Regions from separate parts of the Sedimentibacter sp. MB35-C1 genome, predicted to be linked through region 1. Evidence: a T-box and tRNA genes for the amino acid it is inferred to sense, from the RefSeq annotation. Region 1 holds a T-box; the other holds one or more tRNA genes.
The links. The T-box of region 1 lies ahead of metG (methionine--tRNA ligase). A T-box ahead of a tRNA ligase gene usually reads a tRNA of that ligase, here a tRNA-Met.
Positions count from the first base shown of each region.

Region 2: it has a tRNA-Met gene. The T-box ahead of metG (methionine--tRNA ligase) is inferred to sense a tRNA for this amino acid. The anticodon was not compared.

Region 1 covers NZ_CP133188.1:1,337,096-1,352,328, reverse strand. The annotation lists gene RBQ61_RS06405 (class I SAM-dependent methyltransferase) at 1-373, opposite strand, end outside; gene RBQ61_RS06400 (hypothetical protein) at 773-1,102, opposite strand; gene RBQ61_RS06395 (type III pantothenate kinase) at 1,771-2,541, opposite strand; gene RBQ61_RS06390 (ECF transporter S component) at 2,552-3,133, opposite strand; gene RBQ61_RS06385 (class IV adenylate cyclase) at 3,222-3,752, opposite strand; gene RBQ61_RS06380 (threonine/serine exporter family protein) at 3,877-4,656, shown strand; gene RBQ61_RS06375 (threonine/serine exporter family protein) at 4,666-5,097, shown strand; gene RBQ61_RS06370 (desulfoferrodoxin) at 5,196-5,579, shown strand; gene metG (methionine--tRNA ligase) at 5,632-7,581, opposite strand; T-box leader at 7,660-7,889, opposite strand; gene RBQ61_RS06360 (hypothetical protein) at 7,962-8,183, opposite strand; gene RBQ61_RS06355 (PHP domain-containing protein) at 8,381-9,208, shown strand; gene RBQ61_RS06350 (hypothetical protein) at 9,235-9,615, opposite strand; gene RBQ61_RS06345 (LysR family transcriptional regulator) at 9,703-10,611, opposite strand; gene buk (butyrate kinase) at 10,789-11,859, opposite strand; gene RBQ61_RS06335 (bifunctional enoyl-CoA hydratase/phosphate acetyltransferase) at 11,888-12,784, opposite strand; gene RBQ61_RS06330 (AraC family transcriptional regulator) at 12,787-13,632, opposite strand; gene RBQ61_RS06325 (aldehyde dehydrogenase family protein) at 13,770-15,137, opposite strand.
Region 2 covers NZ_CP133188.1:2,892,172-2,897,010, forward strand. The annotation lists gene RBQ61_RS14030 (PhzF family phenazine biosynthesis protein) at 1-271, opposite strand, end outside; tRNA gene RBQ61_RS14035 (tRNA-Arg) at 451-524, opposite strand; tRNA gene RBQ61_RS14040 (tRNA-Cys) at 534-607, opposite strand; tRNA gene RBQ61_RS14045 (tRNA-His) at 623-699, opposite strand; tRNA gene RBQ61_RS14050 (tRNA-Gly) at 712-785, opposite strand; tRNA gene RBQ61_RS14055 (tRNA-Gly) at 801-875, opposite strand; tRNA gene RBQ61_RS14060 (tRNA-Tyr) at 878-962, opposite strand; tRNA gene RBQ61_RS14065 (tRNA-Thr) at 981-1,053, opposite strand; tRNA gene RBQ61_RS14070 (tRNA-Asp) at 1,111-1,187, opposite strand; tRNA gene RBQ61_RS14075 (tRNA-Val) at 1,265-1,337, opposite strand; tRNA gene RBQ61_RS14080 (tRNA-Glu) at 1,345-1,416, opposite strand; tRNA gene RBQ61_RS14085 (tRNA-Met) at 1,428-1,503, opposite strand; tRNA gene RBQ61_RS14090 (tRNA-Asn) at 1,559-1,630, opposite strand; rRNA gene rrf (5S ribosomal RNA) at 1,634-1,750, opposite strand; rRNA gene RBQ61_RS14100 (23S ribosomal RNA) at 1,933-4,839, opposite strand, start outside.

The sequences.
Region 1 (15,233 bases):
CAAAACAAATTCCTCCTGGTTTTAAGACTCTTTTTATTTCTTCTATAGCCTTTGCAATATCTCTTTTTTTCATATGAAAAATAGTATTATAGGAATAGATATAACTAATTGAATTATCTTCAAAAGCAAGCTCCCTCATATCTCCTTTAGAAATATTAAGTTCAACATTATGTTCTTTAGAAAAAGTGTTAGCCTTTTCAATTTGTGAATTGCTTATTTCAATTCCATATGTCTTATATCCACATTCTAAAAAAAGGGCAAGTGGTGGACAGTTTCCTCCGGCTCCGCAATCTAATACAATTTTCTCTAAATTAACCTCGTTGCAATATTTTAAAAACTTATACAACTGTGTCTGTCTAAATACAAATATCATAAGAATCCTCCTTGGCTATTTAAAATATTTTTTTCTACTTACTACTAACTTTTATATAACAATATAGCAATAATACATAAATTTAAAGACTGTAATAAAGTTAATTATTGTGATATAATATATATACAAATTGTAGTTCTTTTATAATTAAAAAATGTATTTCATATAATAAAATCTCCTTGTAATTAAGGGTTAATACAAACATTAATTTTTTATTATAATTTTTATAATATTTAGTCTTTTTTTGTCTTATGTTTATCTTTCTCTCCTGTTATTTTTTCAATCAGCCTTGAAATTTCTTTTTCATTTTCTTCTGGAAGATTCAACTCATAACCATTTGTAAAATTTATTATTTCTGAACAAAAATAGAGTTTAAAATCTTCTTATGAAGTTTTAAACTCACTCTATTTCATCTGTGTATTTATTTATTAGGATATTTAACTTACTTAATTCTTCATCTTTTTTTGCTTCTATATATTTATGATATTCGTAATATTCATCACGTGTGACTTTATCAAAGCTAAGCTCATATCCTGCGACTTTTGCCAAGTATGACATAAATACTCTTTGTGAACGGCCATTTACCTTCTCTAAAAGGATGCAGGCATTTATTTCGCTCATAAAAAAAGAAAGCCTATCACATATAGCATTTTGTCCTGCATTAATAAGATAGTTTTCTCCCTTAAGTTTTATTAAAAATATTATCCGCATAACTTTCAATATTTTCATAATAGCAAAACACACTGCCCTTAGAAATATTCTATTCTAATCTTACGACTTTGTCTACATTCTGAATCAAGAACTTATTAAGTCCTTAACTTATTTTTTTGATAATTTAATGCTAATAAATAGATGCATGATAGATAATAATACTATAATTATGCCTTCAACAATTATAATAAATTTACTTAAGTTATTTATTTGGCTTAAGGTTATAAAAAATATAGGTAAATAAATTATAACAATTGAAACAAAAGTAGAATATTTAATCTTTGTATTCAAATATTTATATAAATAAACAAAGTTTTTTAAACTACAAAGACCATATAAATAAAATAAGTTATAAAATATAATCGGCTCTAGATTATTCCAAAATAAAAAAATAAAGAACGGAATACCTATTATATAAAACAATGTTAAATGTGCATATATAGCCGTTTTAGGGCTTTTTTTCATGAGATAATTAGATACAAATATTGCGACTTTATAAAATATGAATAATACTACTAAATACGATAAATAGTATACAAACAATTTTAAATCCCCCCATTTGTTTTTACAATTATATACATAATATCATTTGTGGAATAATTTTACAATGGATTTTAAAATTACTGTAGAAAAAACAAGAAAATAATAGCCTGTCCTTTAACAATGACAGGCTATTATTGCAATCTTTATCTTTGATTTTTATCGTGTATTATTTTAAGTCCCTTGAACAAAAGCTGAGAGTCATATACATCTATCGTGTCTGTTTCATCATATATTATTCTTCCCAGGCCTCCTGTAGCAATTACTTTCATGCACTGGGTATTCATTTCTTCTTTTATTTTTTTGATAATGTACTCAACTTGTCCAATATATCCGTACACTAACCCTGCCTGAATACTTGTAACAGTATTTTTGGCGAGTATTGAATCAGGTTTTTTTATTTCAACACTGGGAAGCTGAGCTGTTTTTTGCCACAGAGCATCTGCGGTTATTTGTATTCCCGGAGATGTTATTCCGTATTTGAATTCACCTTTTTCACTGACAACATCGTATGTTGTTGCAGTTCCAAAATCAATTACAAGTAATGGCCCGCCGTACATATGATATGCCGCAACAAGACCAACAATTCTGTCTGCACCTACTTCTCGAGGATTATCAGTAGATATTGTTATTCCTGTTTTAATTCCCGGGCCCACTATTATAGGATCAATGCCAAAATATTTTCTTAACGCATTTTCAAAAGAATGCATTACATTGGGAACAACTGACGAAACTATAGCACTCTTTATTTTTTTATTATCGATGTTGTTGTGATCTAATAGATTCAATATAAATATACCATATTCATCTGAAGTTTTTTCACTTCTGGTTACCATTCTCCAGTTTCCGACGATTTTATCCCCGTCGTAAACACCAACAACTATATTTGTATTTCCTATATCGACCGCTAATATCATGAACTTCTCCTTATCTGTTGATTTTATTATATACCTTAACTACCGCTGCTGTTCCAACTCCTGCGGCGGTACTTTCTATCAAAGCACTTGTAGTTACTAAAAAAATGGCAAATGCCGCAAATGTGGTTCCAATTCCAAACTCTGTACTTAACCTAACTATCTCATCACTGTAAACAACATAAAGCATAAAAATAACGAGTCCCGTATTCGTAAGCGCTCCTGACACTCCTGCAGCAAGTAAAGACACCGTTTCATTTTTGATTATTTTATTAAACAATTTAAAAATATAGTATGGGATAACACCTATAAATATTCTTGGCAAAACAGCAACCAGTGGGTTTAAAAAAAGATAGTCCAGCGGTGATGCCGGTGCAGTCAAAGCTCTAATAAGTGTTGCAAAACCTGCAAGTGCACCCATAACGGCTCCTGATTTAGGCCCGAGTATAACACTTGTTATTATTGTCGGCAAAAAAAGCAAAAGTGCCATTGATGCAGAAGTTGTGGGAATTGCCGTCAAAGCAACAAAGACAATAGTAAGTGCCAGCATAACTCCTAAAAAAGTGAGTTTGCTTGTTTCAAATTTCCTATTCATTTAAATTTCCTCCTGTTCTCGTTCTGCAAGCAGATACAAGACTTTTTTTATGATATTTTACCACACTTTTTTATAAATTCAAATAATTTTATTCCTTGCTAAGTTCATCAATAGGTTTAGTAGTAACCTGGCTTCTATCCAAGTCCAAAAGTGTAATGGCTTTTTCCAGATCCTCCTCAGAAGACATTTCTATTTCCAGATACGGTTTTGAATATGTTTTCTCGTCCCATGTATCTATTTCAAATATAATATTGTCATATTCATAGGATCTTCTGTGCTTATATCCCGGTTTTTTTTGTTTATACCCTAAAAGCTTCAATATCTCTGCCGTACTTTCCCAGTCAGATATCTCAGTCTCAATTTCTTCATTTACTCTCAATGTAGTTCTATTTAAGCTTCTCTTAAATGTCAAGGTGTGTTTTTTCTCTCCGTTCAATAAATTCTCTGTTATCCTGATTCTTAAATATCCGTTGTATGTTTTTTTAAGAAAGCCGTCACCAGTCTCAAATCTATAGTTAACCTGATTCTCATCCTTTATGAGTTTCGCTCCCACATTAATGAGCTTTTTTTCAATCTCATCTTTATCTATATTAAGAACTTTAACTTCCCTTTCTTTCATGTTTTTCCTCCAAGATTGCATTTTAGACATTATATCACAGAATAAATATATTTACATAATAATCATAAAAAAATGTTAATATAATAAAAACCGTGTGCTATAATTAGTCATATGTGGAGGTGATATGTTGAAAGTAAACGCAAATGTTCTGTTAAAGGTAATCAAACTCTCCGCTCAAATAACACTTGAAAACGGAGGAGAAACTTACAGAGCAGAAGAAACCATCAAGTTTATATGCAAAGCATTTAAAGTAAAAGAAATTGACGCTATTGCAACTCCCACTGGATTTTACCTAACTGTATCCATAAACGGAGATGATCACTATACAATTGTAAAAAGAATAAGAAAAAGAACTATAAACCTCCAAAAAATTAATGATGTAAACAATATATCCAGACAAATAGCTTCATATTCCATTTCATTGAACGATGCACTGAAAGAATTAGAAAATATTAGCAGCAACCGCGTCGATCAATATAAATATCCGCTATTGTATACCGGAGTTTCTTCCGCTTTTTTTACGGTGCTTTTCGGAGGCGGTGCATTCGAGTTTATGGTTGCGTTTTTAACCGGAATTTTGATTTCCGCCATATCGAAAGGATTTGAAGAACTTCAGTCGTATCAGTTTTTCTCAAATATTATGTCAGGAGCTGTATTAGCTTTCACTGCCATTACAGTTACTACGCTTTCGGGAATAGGAAATTATAATTACATTATTGTCGGCGGAATAATGCCGCTGCTTCCCGGTCTTGCAATGACCAATGCAATTAGAGATACAATTAGAGGCGATTTGATTTCAGGTATAGCACGAGCTGCTGAAGCCATGCTTGTTGCATCTTCATTGGCTGCCGGAGCCGGTGCTGTTATTTACACGGCTTATTCCGTGGGGTTCTTAGGAATATAGGAGGGTATTATGTATGTTATAGCAGAAATGTTTTATTGTTTTGCAGCCACACTTTTTTTTGCAGTTTTAATGAATGCTCCAAAAAAAACTCTTATTTATTCTTCATTGACGGCTTCGCTGGGATACATTATTTATGAATATTTTATTTTAAAAGGAAGCGCTTTTTTAGCTTTTTTCCTGGGAACTGTTTTTGTTGCTACATTTGGGGAAGTTTTTGCCAGAAAGCTTAAGATGCCTGCAACTATATTTATTTTTCCTGGAGTAATTCCTATCGTACCTGGGCTTGGGCTTTATGAAACTATACTTGCATTTGTTCAGGATGACATATTTCTTGCTCTTGAAACAGGTGTAAGCACCATCCTCAATATTGGATGCATGGCAGTAGCAATGGCTCTTGTAAGTTTAATCGCAGTAAAAGTTAAAGTAAAAAAAGTTGGCTGATAAAATTAATATATGTTTTAATCAAATATTATTGGGTATATAATAATCGTTGGTTGATACAATAATTAAAATTTAGATATAATTTATAGGAGGGTATTATGTGCAAAGTAAAATTCTTTTTATGTGAAACTTGCGGAAATTTAGTAAGTTTATTAAATGAAGGTGGAGGAACTCTTGTATGTTGCGGAAGTGATATGAAAGAATTGACTCCTAACACAGTAGATGCTGCTACTGAAAAGCATGTACCGGTTGTGGAAGTTGAAGGTAATAAAGTGACAGTTAAGGTTGGAAGTGTAACTCACCCTATGGCTGAAGAACATTGGATTCAATGGATTTACCTTGAAACTAAGGAAGGCGTTCAGAGAAAATGTCTTAACCCAGGAGATGAACCAAAAGCTGTCTTCACACTGAATGACGGAGACAAAGCAGTTGCCGCTTATGAGCATTGCAATCTTCATGGTTTATGGAAAAAAGAAATTTAACAATATTATTAGAGAGCTGTACATGTACAGCTCTCATATTATTTCCCTAATCCTAAGATACAGTTGCCCCGCTTTCGATGTCCTCAAGCGTAGAAAGCATAGTTAGTTTCTTACCTTTTTCTGCTGCCATAAGCATTCCTCTTGATTCAACACCTCTTAGATTTACAGGTTTTAAGTTATAAACTAATATTACCTTTTTACCTACTAAATCCTCAGGCTTATAATACTTCGCTATTCCCGATACGACCTGTCTGGTTTCATCTCCTACCTTCACTTGAAATACCAGAAGCTTATCAGCATTCGGATGCTTTTCTGCTTTGATTATTTCTGCCACTCTCAAATCAAGCTTGTCAAAATCATCAATTGTTATTAGTTCTTCTTCGCTTTCTTCTTTCTTTTCAGGCTGTACTTTTTCGGCTACACCAGTTTTCTTTTCATTCATTTTATTAATTTCTTCCATTTTTTTAGCAGCATCTATCCTTGCAAATAATATTTCCGGTGTTCCCACCTTTTCGCCTGGAACCATACCGTTAAATTTCTGAAGTGACTCCCAATCCTTTTTGTCTGTATTAAGCTGAGTAAATATTTTTTGAGCAGTTTCAGGCAAAAAAGGCTCCAAAAGCACAGCAGATATTCTGATGGACTCAAGAAGGTTGTATAAAACAGTTCCGAGTCTAGCTTTTTTGTTCTCATCTTTTCCAAGAATCCAAGGCTGAGTTTCATCAATGTATTTATTGCTTCTTCTCAGCAAAGTAAATACTTCATCTATTGCATCTGATACCTTGAGCTCATCCATTTTCTTTTCAACTTTGGCCGGAGTTTCCAGCGCAAGATTGATCAGATCATTATCAATCGGCTCGCTTTCCGATTGCGGCAGAATCTCACCGTCAAAATACTTGTTAGTCATTGTAATAGTTCTATTAACAAGATTACCTAAAATATTTGCTAAATCTGAATTGATTCTTTCTATTAATAATTCATATGTCAGTGTTCCGTCATTAGCAAATGGCATTTCATGAAGCACAAAGTATCTTACAGCATCTACGCCGAACAAATCTACCAAATCATCGGCATAAATAACATTTCCCCTTGATTTGCTCATTTTACCTTCTCCGACTAAAAGCCAAGGATGGCCAAACACCTGCTTAGGAAGTTCTTCTCCCAATGCCATCAATAATATAGGCCAGTAAATTGTATGGAACCTTAAAATATCTTTTCCTATCAAATGAACATCAGCAGGCCAGTATTTTTTATACAAGTCACTATGGTTTCCGTCGGCTTCATACCCAAGGAATGTAATATAGTTGCTCAACGCATCAATCCATACATAAACTACGTGCCCCTCGTCAAATGTCACAGGAATTCCCCAGTCAAATGATGTTCTTGAAACACACAAATCCTGTAATCCGGGTTTTAAAAAGTTGTTTACCATTTCATTTTTTCGTGATTCGGGCTGAATAAATTTAGGATGCTCTTCTATATGTTTCATGAGTCTGTCTGCGTACTTGCTCATCTTAAAGAAATATGCTTCTTCTCTTGCCATATGTACTTCTCTTCCGCAGTCAGGACATTTTCCGTCAACCAGCTGTGATTCAGTAAAGAAAGCTTCATCCGGAGTACAGTACCATCCTTCGTAGTATCCTTTATATATATCTCCTTGGTCGTAAAGTTTCTTAAATATGTCCTGAATTTTTCTAACATGCATCGGATCTGTGGTACGTATAAATTTATCATATGTTGTATTCATCAAATCCCATATGCGCTTAATCTCAGCCGCTATCTCATCGACAAACTCCTGAGGAGTCTTATTTGCTTCCTTCGCTTTAATTTGTATTTTTTCGCCGTGCTCATCTGTTCCGGTTTGAAAATATACGTCGTATCCATTCAGTCGTTTAAATCTTACGATACTGTCAGCAAGTACAATCTCATATGTATTTCCAATATGAGGTTTGCCTGATGTATACGCAATTGCAGTCGTTAAGTAATATTTACCCTTGTTCATATTTTCCTCCCATTAATATTTCATTTTTGCAATTCATTGCGCCTCCGAATAAAAAGAGAAAGCCTCTTTGCCAAAAGGCAAAGAGGCGAAGTTACGCGTTACCACTCTTTTTCGCACATATCTCGCAATATGTGCCTCAACAGGTCAAAAAACCCGTGTACTGTAACGTGTACTCACGTTATGCCCTAGCATCAGCTCAGGCACAAAGCTCCAAGGCCATATTCATTTTATAACCAATCTCCGGCTCACACCATACCCGGTTCTCTATGTCATGATTATAAAACTACTCTTCTTTTCATCGCTTCTGGTTATTTTATTTATTATTGTTTATCTTATGTAAGACTATACATAAATCTCAAACTTTTGTCAATATTTTTTAACTAAAATATAAATTGTATACACTTAACTATTGCCACAATTATACCTATAATTATAGCCGGAATTATCAATAATCCTATTCCAAGTGGAATTAAAGCAATAATTACTACAAGTCCTACAAAAGCGCCTATAATCGTAAACAGAATTTTAAATAATATAACTCCTATATTTACTGCTGCAAATATAAATATAAAAAACACAACTAATCCTATTAATATTTCCATTGCACATCTCCCATTTATTAAATCATATTATATATTATATTTTATATATTACGCGCGAAAGCTTCAAGATATATTAGTATAAAATTAAAATATGATTAAAAAAGTTTATATATGAGCATACTCTTTTCGACATATAAATAATTAGCAAAAAGTATTAAAAAATGATATAATAAAGTAATATAATTTGGGAGCATGCGATGATTGATTTACACATTCATTCCGTTTTTTCCGACGGAACCGATACTATAGATGACATAATTAAAATCGTAAAACAAAAAAATATTCCTGCTATTTCATTAACAGATCATGATACTACCTACGGAGTAAAGGAAATTCAAGAAAAAGCCTCAAAAGAAAATATAAGGGTTGTTCCGGGAGTTGAAATATCCACTGTATCAAACGACCACATAATCCATATACTCGGCTATAATATAGACACTGATAACAATCAGCTTCAGGAGCTTCTAGGCACTATTTCAAACTACTTCGGCAAAACATTTACAGAGCATTATAACTGGCTTTATAAAAACCACATTTTGGATTTTGATATTAACAAGGTGATAAAGTATGCCTCATACAAACAATCCATAGCCTTGTCAGACATATTAAAAGCCATGATAGCTGATGGCGCCCCTTATACTCTAAAGGACTGGCCTGAATTTTTAGAAAAAAAAATAATGCATTTTCATGGACATTTCAGAGAAAATTATCCTGTTCACCCCACCGAAGCAGTGGAAGTCATCAGACAGGCTGGAGGAACTGCCGTATTTGCTCATCCGGCACGAATCGGTAATGCAGATATGGGAGAAATGGAAATACTTTTGCCCCACGGTCTTGGCGGTGTTGAGGTATATTATCCTTACCACAATAAAGAACTGGTAGAAAGATATGAAAAGTTTGCCGATGCCCATCAATTAATCAAAACAGGCGGCACAGACTGGCACGGTGAAGAGCTAACAACATGGAATGTTGAAATAGGAGATTATGGAATAAATTTAACTGATTTTATTTTCGGAGGATGTTAAAAAAATGCCATCCTCCGGTTTGTTTTTTATTCTTGCAACTTTTTTACAATATTGTCAAGTACCTTATTTACATTATCTATCACCTGGCAATATTCCTGCTCTGTAATATTGTCAATATGAATTCCCATTGCCGCAACAACAGTACAGTCAAGTGCAGTTGCCAAATATTTTGCCGCCTTATATGTTAATTCATCCTCTCTGTGTCCCTGAACACATATGACGCTTGTCGATGCTGTTCTTTTCACTTCTTTCTTGTAATCGAATCTGGGTACTGCAACAGCAGCGGCACCCAAATGATATTTTTCTCCTCCTCCGATTGCAACATTTATATCCCTTCCACACTTTACTACCATTGCCTCAACAACGCATTTACCAGCTCCTGCTCTTAATTTACAGCTTTCAAGCATATTTATAACCTCACAATAATGAATTTTCACACAAAAAACCGCAAAAAATATTACCTTATCCGCAGTGTTCCACATCTTGTCATGTACTTACTTACCTAAAATACTGTTACTTATATCATTTTTAACATATTCCTTTATATAGCTTTCAAAACATTTGACCGTATGAGTTTTACTTATATGTTTTTTAGTAACAAAATAAACTTCCCATACGGGCCCGTCTTTCTTAAATGGTATTGCTTTAAAACCAGTCAATGGCATATCCTCAACAGCAAAATCAACTGTTATTGCTAATCCGAGCCCCTGCTGGCATAATTTATGAGCAAGACTCAGCTCAGTAGTTTCAAAAACTATAACAGGAGAAAAACCCGCTTGTTTGCATACCTTTTTAAAATTATGATATATCTTAAATTCGCGGCTTTCAAGTATAATTTTTTCATCTCTCAAATCATTTATACTAAGTTTGTTTTTAGATGATAATTTGTGCTCATTCGGAACTAAAACCATAGGTTTGTATGAAGCTATAAGTTCGCTGTCAAGTTCTTCATTATTTATGGGACCTTTTATCAGCCCGCAATCGGCATCCCCATCCAAAATTGCTCTTTCAGCCTTAAAATCTGAATACTCCCACCATTTTAGATTGATATTAGGAAACCTTTTCTTAAATTCAAAAAGAAATTTAGGTGAAAAAGCTGCAATAACTCCATAAGCAGATGCCAGACTTAATTGTCCAGATATATTAATATAATTTGTATAATAATTCTCCATTTCTTCTAACTCCGAGATAATATGCTTAGCTCTTTCTGCTAATATTTCTCCATGCTCTGTCAAAGTTAAACCGTTTGCAGCTCTGTAAAAAAGAGGTATATTCAGTTCCTGCTCAAGATTAATAATAATTTTACTTAATCCCTGAGGCGTTATGTACAAGGACTTAGCAGCTTTTGTTATGCTTCCGTCACGACACACTTGCAAAAAACTGTTTAAATCTTTTGTATCCATACAAACATCCTTTCTCTTATAACAATTATTAGCCATAATTATACCATGAATCACTAAAATTTGAATCCAAACTTTATTGTATTTTACATGAATCGATATTTAACATCAAAAAAGCAGGATTTATTCCTACTTTTTAGTATAATATGCCTTTAGTACTTCTTAAATTATTTATGTTAACTATTTATGGGATATATAACTCGCTTTACTTTCTCCTCGAAGGGCTTCTAAAGCTCCTCTCGCCAATGACTCCATTTCGTTTTCTCCTGGATAGACAACTATAGGCGCAATAAATCCTACACTATCTTTAATTTTTTGTACTATCGTTTTAGAGTGAGCAATACCACCTGTTACTAAAATAGCGTCTACTTTACCTTGGAGAACTGCAGCCATTGAACCTATTTGTTTACATACTTGATATATCATAGCATCTAAACATAACCTTGCTTTTTCATCAGTCACAGCTCTTTCTTCTACTTCTCTGCAATCAGCTGTACCTAAATAGGCCATCAAGCCACCTTTGCCGTTAAGCATTTTTATTACTTCATTATAAGTATATTTTCCGGAGAAACATAATCTTACTAAGTCTCCAACCGGCAATGCACCTGTACGATTTGTTGAAAATGGCCCATCCCCTTCTAGTCCATTATCTCCATCAATCATACGTCCATTTTTATGAGGAGCAACAGAAATTCCTCCTCCTAAATGAACCACTATTAAATTTAAATTTTCATATTTCAGGTCATATTCCCTTGCATATCTTTTTGCAGTAGCCTTATGGCTCAAAGCATGGAAGCTGCTTCTTCTCTCTATTAAAGGATGTCCTGATAATCTTGCAACAGGTTCAAATTCGTCTGTTATTGGAGGGTCAACTATTAAAGGAGTAGCTTTACAACTCTGGCTCATCTGGTATGCTATTTTGCTACCCAAGTCACATGGATGCTGTCCCCATTTACCGCTTGCCTGCTGCCGCAGCATTTCCTCATCTACTTTATACACTCCACCTTCTAAAGGTTTTGTATGACCTCCTCGGCTAACGACTACATCCAAAGAATTTCTGTCTATATTATTTTCTTTCATAAAATTTTCTATTATGTCTGTACGATATTCATCTTGCTCCCAAAAATTTAAAAATTCCTTTATTTCCGAAGAAGGATGTTCTATATTGGACTTTACAACACAAGTATCATCTTCATAGTATGCTACCTTTGTAGAGGTAGAACCCAAGTTTATTACTAATATCTTATACAAATTGCCACCTCATTAATACATTATATTTTTATGATATATAAGATGCTAATGCTATTGAAAGAAGTTTCCCTTCAGTAGATTCTGTTCTTGAAGTAAATACAATTGGAACAGCTGCACCAACTGTTGCTGCAACAACTGTCTTTCTGGCAACATATGTAATTGATTTAGTCAATGCGTTTCCAACCGTAAGATTGGGTACAACAATTATATCCGCATTTCCGGCAACAGGGCCTGAAATCCCTTTCGCTTTTGCTGCCTCCAATGATACTGCATTATCAAAAGCAAACGGGCCGTCAACTACGCATCCTTTAATTTGTCCTCTTTCAGCCATCTTGCTTAATACTGCCGCATCTATAGTATCCTGCATACCAGGATTTACTACTTCAAGTGATGCCAATACAGCAACCTTAGGCTTTTCATTACCCAGTTTATGAGCTAAATCCACTGCATTTTCAAGAACTTCTTTTTTGCCTAATAAATCAGGATTAACTGTAATAGCACAATCAGTAATAAACATTAATCCATCTTTATTTTTCTTTTCCAAAATAGAAATCTGAGTTATATGCCTGCCGGTATTTAAGCCCTTTTCTTTATTTAGTATAGCTTTTAAAAATACCGATGAATGAAGCATCCCTTTCATTAAAGATCCGGCTTTACCTTTAACCACCAAATCTACTGCTAAATCAGCGGCTTTTTTATGATCGCTTTCATCTATAATTTCTGATTTCAACTTCAAATCGCTTGAAGAAATTAATTTTTCTATCTTTGCTTTATCGCCTATTAATATGAATTCAGCAAGTCCATTCTCTTCAGCTTTAGCAACTACCTCCAGGACCTCATTATCATCTGCGGCAACTACTGCTATTTTTTTTGATTTTTTTTCCCTTGAAAGTTCCATAAGATGTGCAAAATTTTTTACATACATGATTAATTCTCCTTTTCAACCAAGCTTGCATACTTGTTTTTAAAGCTATCAGGGCTTAATCCCATGTACGCCTTAAAATCTTTGATAAAGTGAGCCTCATCAAAATACCCATTCTCATTTGATATTTGAATAAGGCTGCGTTTAAATCTTCTGTCAAGCAGCATACGCAAAGTGTTTTGAAATCGAAATATTTTTATATATTTCTGTGGTGAAATACCATATTCCGATGTAAATCTTTTTCTGCAATAACGTTTGCTGTAGCCTGAAAGCTCTGCAATCTCATCCATTGTAATTGTAAGATGATTCATATACAGAATTATGGCTAGATACTCTTCAAAACAAACTGAATAATCAACGTCCAACCAATTATCAATATAATGCTCCTTAAACAGATCTATTCTGTTTTGAAAAGTTGATGCCTGAATTATTTTATATTCAATATCATTTGTTTCCAACAAATTATTCAGAAGTGTATGCTGATCGCGACATTCTGTCGGCGGCATTTTCCAGCCTTTTACACCAAAAAGTGAGTATGGCTTGACAATAAAATATGTAGTATTAGGTTTCAAGGGGATCGTTTGGCGTAATAAACTTGTTCCATAGAAATATGCCTTTGGCTCTGATGGAATACACTCAAATACGAAATTTGTTGAAGCATCTGCTATGAGTTCAAGATTTGCGCTTTCTCCCTTTCCTGTTGTAAATTGACTAAACAAAGCATTCGATTTAATAGATATTGGATTTAGTTCTTGACATGATTCTATGTAATCTATTGCTTCTGCTTTCACCCATGGTTGGATCTGTGACGGAGCTGTTGCCATAATCTTTTTCATATCTGCAACTATCATGAATTAATCCTCCATATCAATATTCTATAAACTATAACATTTTGAATCAATTTATGCTATTACAAATGCAGCTGAATTAATTATTGTCATTTTAAGGGCATGAAACCGAGTAAAATACCGCAATTTTATTTTTTAAACTAATCAGCCCAAATTTCTTCGGAAGTCTGAGCTTTATTTTTTGATGGTAAAGCAATGACCGAAACATTAATAAGGTGCTCGTATGTAAGGTTTTCAGAAATGCTGTTGTTGCCCCACGAACCACATCCTATACTTGGTGTAGGTTTAATGTTTGCCATCATACCTATACCAGTCGAAGCAATTCCGGGAACATTGACAAGAAGCCTGCACACAGGAATTCTCAAGCTGGCATATTCAATATATTCCTTATTGTTTGAATGAAGTACGGCAGTATGACCGGCTCCTTGGAACAGCAAATTTGTTCTTGCAATTTCAACAGCTTCCTCAAAGTCATCATATGTCAGTAATGTAAGCACAGGACACATTTTTTCAGAACACAATGGTTCTTCAGCTCCGTGTCTGAAAGCTTTCAGTACCACAATTCTAGTTTCTTCAGGAATCTTTACACCAGCCTTTTCAGCCACTTCAAGTATCGGTTTGCCAACTGCTTCTTTTGCTGTATGTCCATCTTCAAATATAACCGATTTGAATTTTTCTATAACATCAGATTTATCGCTATAATAAGCTCCGTTTCTCACAAGCGCATCTACAAGCAATTGTTCGCAGTCCTTATGAACTATAGCACACTGATCTCCTGCGCATATTATACCATTATCAAAGCTTCTGCTCATAATTATGTCGCGTGCAACCTTATCATAATCATTACAATCATCGCCTACAATAACCTGAACATTACCTTGCCCTACGCCAAATGCCGGCTTTCCGCTGGAATAAGCAGATTTAACCATTGCCATTCCTCCTGTTGCAACAACAACATCCACAGTGCTCATAAGTTCTTTAGTTTTTTCAATAGAAGGCTCTGTTATAATCTGAATAACATTTTCAGGTGCTCCAATACTCTTAAGCGCCTTATTCATAAGATCAACTGTATATTCGGTAACGTTTTTCGCTCTAGGATGTGGAGCAATAATAACCGTATTTCTTCCTTTAAGAGCTAGCATAGCGTTGCCAAGTGAAGTCAATGATGGATTTGTTGTAGGAGTTACACAACCTATGACTCCCTTTGGCTTTGCTACATATGTCAACCCAAGTTCTTCATCTTCTCTAATGATGCCTACCGACTTTTGGTTTTTCATTGTTGTCCAAATGCCATCTCCAATATTAGAGTTTTTTAAAACTTTGTCCTCCACATTGCCCATACCAGTTTCTTTTACAGCCATTTCAGCAAGCTTACGAGCTTCACCTGCTACAGCTTTAGCAATTACTCTACACATATTATCAGCTTGAGCTTGAGTACAATCTTCAAGTTGTTGCAATGCTATTTTGGATTTTTCAACCATGTTTTTTATTTCGTCGTTATAGTTCATAATATACACCATCCCATTCATTAATTTATATGACACATAGATGATATTATAAACATAAGACTTGCACATTGTAAAAATGGGAACATCTTCAAATTT
Region 2 (4,839 bases), 1.5 Mb from region 1:
TGATTATTCCTTGATTGAGTAATGCATGAAAGGAAGCTATTGTAGCATGACCGCATAAATCAACTTCCGACACAGGCGTAAAATACCTTATATTAAATGTTTCATTTCCCAATTTTTTAATAAATGCCGTTTCTGAATATCTAAGTTCCGCCGCTGTCTTAATCATAATTTCATCTGAAGGAAAATCCGCTCCATCCGGAAGCATCACAATTCCTGCAGGATTTCCCCCGAACAGCCTGTCTGTAAATGCATCAACAATACTAAATTTCATTTAAATCATCCTTTCCGCATAGATAATCTTAAAATATTATGTAGTCAATAATTTTATTATACCATGATTTAATATTTGTTTCACCATTATTTTCCTCACAAACTTTTATGTCGGTAATATTTTAAATAAAAAAATCCTATCAGCATAAGATAGGATTACTTTTATTTGCTAAAATCAAATGCACCGTGAGGGATTCGAACCCACGACCTTTCGGTTCGTAGCCGAACACTCTATCCAACTGAGCTAACGGTGCAAGATATTTTGGAGGCGCCATCCAGATTTGAACTGGAGATCTAGGTGTTGCAGACCTGTGCCTTACCACTTGGCTATAGCGCCTTAATATTAAGTTTTTGGGGTGAATAGTGGGATTCGAACCCACGACCTCCAGAGCCACAATCTGGCGCCCTAACCAACTAGGCCATATCCACCAAAATATAATTTGGAGCGGGTGAAGGGAATCGGACCCTCGCGACCAGCTTGGAAGGCTGGGGCTCTACCATTGAGCTACACCCGCAAAATAAATTTATATTGGAGCGGAAGACGAGATTCGAACTCGCGACCCTCGCCTTGGCAAGGCGATGCTCTACCACTGAGCCACTTCCGCAATGGTGGAAGAGATTGGATTCGAACCAATGAAGGCGGTGCCAACGGATTTACAGTCCGTCCCCTTTAGCCACTCGGGAACTCTTCCTTATTTTTAATGTTACAAAGCTGGTGGGAGGACTTGAACCCCTAACCTACTGATTACAAGTCAGTTGCTCTACCAATTGAGCTACACCAGCATATATAATTATATTACGCCAATAATTTACCTCTTCGGCTATACTTCTTTTTTAAAATGGCGACCTGGAAGGGGCTCGAACCCTCGACCTCCAGCGTGACAGGCTGGCATTCTAACCAACTGAACTACCAGGCCGCTTTTGCAGTTAATCACTGCATTTGACCTACCAAACATTCTTCAGAAAACTCTGATTAATGAAGTTAGGACTTAAGTGGAAACTATAGGGCTCGAACCTATGACCCCCTGCTTGTAAGGCAGATGCTCTCCCAACTGAGCTAAGCTTCCATATTTATGACCCTACCGGGACTCGAACCCGGGTTATCGCCGTGAAAGGGCGGTGTCTTAACCGCTTGACCATAGGGCCATCATATTTTTTGGTAGCGGGAGCTGGATTCGAACCAACGGCCTCCGGGTTATGAGCCCGACGAGCTTCCAACTGCTCTATCCCGCGACGATAATTCTTGCCAAAGCTTCATATATGGCCCTATTATCATGCTTATTACTGACTCCGAGGGTGGGGCTCGAACCCACGACCTACCGGTTAACAGCCGGTTGCTCCACCATTGAGCTACCTCGGAATAACCCGGCGACGTCTTACTTTCCCAGGCAGTTGCCCGCCAAGTATCATCAGCGCTGAAGAGCTTAACTTCCGTGTTCGAGATGGGTACGGGTGTGTCCTCTTCGCTATTGTCACCAGATATATAAAAGTTCTTTCAGAACTTTCAAAATCGCATAGGAATTTTTAGATTAGACATTTTTGCGCAGTCTCATTCACCAATTTACTTGCTCCTTGCGTCGCATAAATTGGGAATTCGTTGCGAATGACCTACCTTCAATTTTTTTCTCCTTTTAGTCGAAAAAATTGGGTTAGGGCATCTTTGAGGTCAAGACCTCGACCTATTAGTATTGCTCAGCTGAATGCATTGCTGCACTTACACATGCAACCTATCAACCCGTTAACATATCGGGGGTCTTACTCACTTGCGTGATGGGAAATCTTATCTTAGGGCTAGTTTCGCGCTTAGATGCTTTCAGCGCTTATCTAATCCAGACTCAGCTACTCAGCTATGCCACTGGCGTGACAACTGATGCACCGGCGGTCTGTCCATTCCGGTCCTCTCGTACTAGGAACAGCTCCCTTCAAATTTCCTGCGCCCACGGCGGATAGGGACCGAACTGTCTCACGACGTTCTGAACCCAGCTCGCGTGCCTCTTTAATGGGCGAACAGCCCAACCCTTGGGACCTGCTTCAGCCCCAGGATGAGACGAGCCGACATCGAGGTGCCAAACCTCCCCGTCGATGTGGACTCTTGGGGAGATAAGCCTGTTATCCCCAGGGTAGCTTTTATCCGTTAAGCGATGGCCTTTCCACTCGGTGCCACCGGATCACTAAGTCCAACTTTCGTTCCTGCTCGAGATGTCTCTCTCGCAGTCAAGCTCCCTTCTGCCTTTACACTCTTCGCACGATTTCCGACCGTGCTGAGGGAACCTTTGAGCGCCTCCGTTACTCTTTCGGAGGCGACCGCCCCAGTCAAACTGCCCAACTGACAGTGTCCATATACCGGTTCACGGTATCATGTTAGAAATTCAGTAACAATAGAGTGGTATCCCAACGTTGGCTCCACCGATACTGGCGTACCGATTTCTCTGCCTCCCACCTATTCTGTACAATTGCTACCGAATTCCAATGTCAGCCTGCAGTAAAGCTCCATGGGGTCTTTCCGTCCTGCCGCGGGTAACTCGCATCTTCACGAGTACTACAATTTCACCGGATCTATTGTTGAGACAGTGCCCAAATCGTTACACCTTTCGTGCGGGTCGGAACTTACCCGACAAGGAATTTCGCTACCTTAGGACCGTTATAGTTACGGCCGCCGTTTACTGGGGCTTAAGTTCAAAGCTTCTCTTTCGATGACTTCTCCCCTTAACCTTCCAGCACCGGGCAGGTGTCAGCACCTATACTTCATCTTTCGATTTAGCAGATACCTGTGTTTTTGGTAAACAGTCGCTTGGGCCTGTTTTCTGTGGCCCTTCTAAGCTCCAACAGTTCTGTCTTCACTCTGAAGGGCACCCCTTCTCCCGAAGTTACGGGGTCATTTTGCCTAGTTCCTTAACAATAGTTCTTCCGCTCATCTTTGGATTCTCTCCTTGCCTACCTGTGTCGGTTTACGGTACGGGCACCTTCTTGCTCGATAGAGGCTTTTCTTGACAGTGTGGGCTCAGCTGCTTCACTACTTATTTTCGCTCCCATTCGTATCTCAGGATTGACGTTACGGATTTGCCTGTATCGTCTCCCTACTTACTTAGACGCACTTTTCCAGCTGTGCGCCAGCTTACCCTCCTGTGTCACCCCATTTCTCAAACGCTTAAAGGTGGTACTGGAATTTCAACCAGTTGTCCATCGCCTACGCCTTTTGGCCTCGGCTTAGGTCCCGACTTACCCTGAGTGGACGAGCCTTCCTCAGGAATCCTTAGGCTTTCGATGGGTGAGATTCTCACTCACCTTTCGCTACTCATGCCAACATTCTCTCTTCTGTACAGTCCACGACTCCTTTCGGTAGTGCTTCTATCCGTACACAATGCTCCTCTACCGATGTCGTAAATCTCTTCATTCGCTCAATTTTGATTTTAGCCCCGTTAGAGCTTTTCAAAATCCTTCCTTTTTATCTATTTTAATTAATGAAGGATTTTGAACTGAGATGTCCTCAGTTATCGTTTCATTGAACAGATGAAGAGCTTTACGACATCCCACAACTTCGGTAATAGATTTTAGCCCCGGACATCTTCGGCGCAAAACCACTCGACCAGTGAGCTATTACGCACTCTTTTAATGAATGGCTGCTTCTAAGCCAACATCCTGGTTGTCTGTGTAGTTTTACATCCTTTTCCACTTAATCTATATTTTGGGACCTTAGTTGGTGATCTGGGCTGTTTCCCTTTTGACTATGAAACTTATCTCACATAGTCTGACTCCCTAGCAACATATATATGGTATTCGGAGTTTGATAGGTTTTGGTAACGTATAACGCCCCTAGACCATTCAGTGCTCTACCCCCACTATACTTACTTGAGGCTAGCCCTAAAGCTATTTCGAGGAGAACCAGCTATCTCCGGGTTCGATTGGAATTTCACCGCTATCCACACGTCATCCCGTAGCTTTTAAACGCTAATGGGTTCGGTCCTCCACCAGATTTTACTCTAGCTTCAACCTGCACATGGATAGGTCACCCGGTTTCGGGTCTACAACATACAACTTTCGCCCTTTTCAGACTCGATTTCTCTTCGGCTCCTAACCTTTGGTTATTAACCTTGCTGCATATTGTAACTCGTTGGCCCGTTCTACAAAAAGTACGCGGTCACACTTTTGTGCTTCCACTGTTTTTAGGCTCAGGGTTTCAGGTTCTTTTTCACTCCTCCCGGGGTTCTTTTCACCTTTCCCTCACGGTACTGTTCTCTATCGGTCACTGGGTAGTATTTAGCCTTGGGAGGTGGTCCTCCCTGCTTCCCACAAGATTCCTCGTGTCCCGTGGTACTCTGGATCATATCCTCGCTTCAAACTGTTTTGCTTACGTGTCTATCACATTCTTTGGAGGAGCTTTCCAGCTCTCTTCGGCTACAGTTTTCTGTCTCTTTGATATGTCCTCAACCCCAAGTATTTCTACTTGGTTTGGGCTCTTCCGCTTTCGCTCGCCGCTACTTACGGAATCATTTTTTATTTTCTCTTCCTAAGGGTACTTAGATGTTTCAGTTCCCCTCGTTCCCCTCATACAGCTATTTATTCACTGTA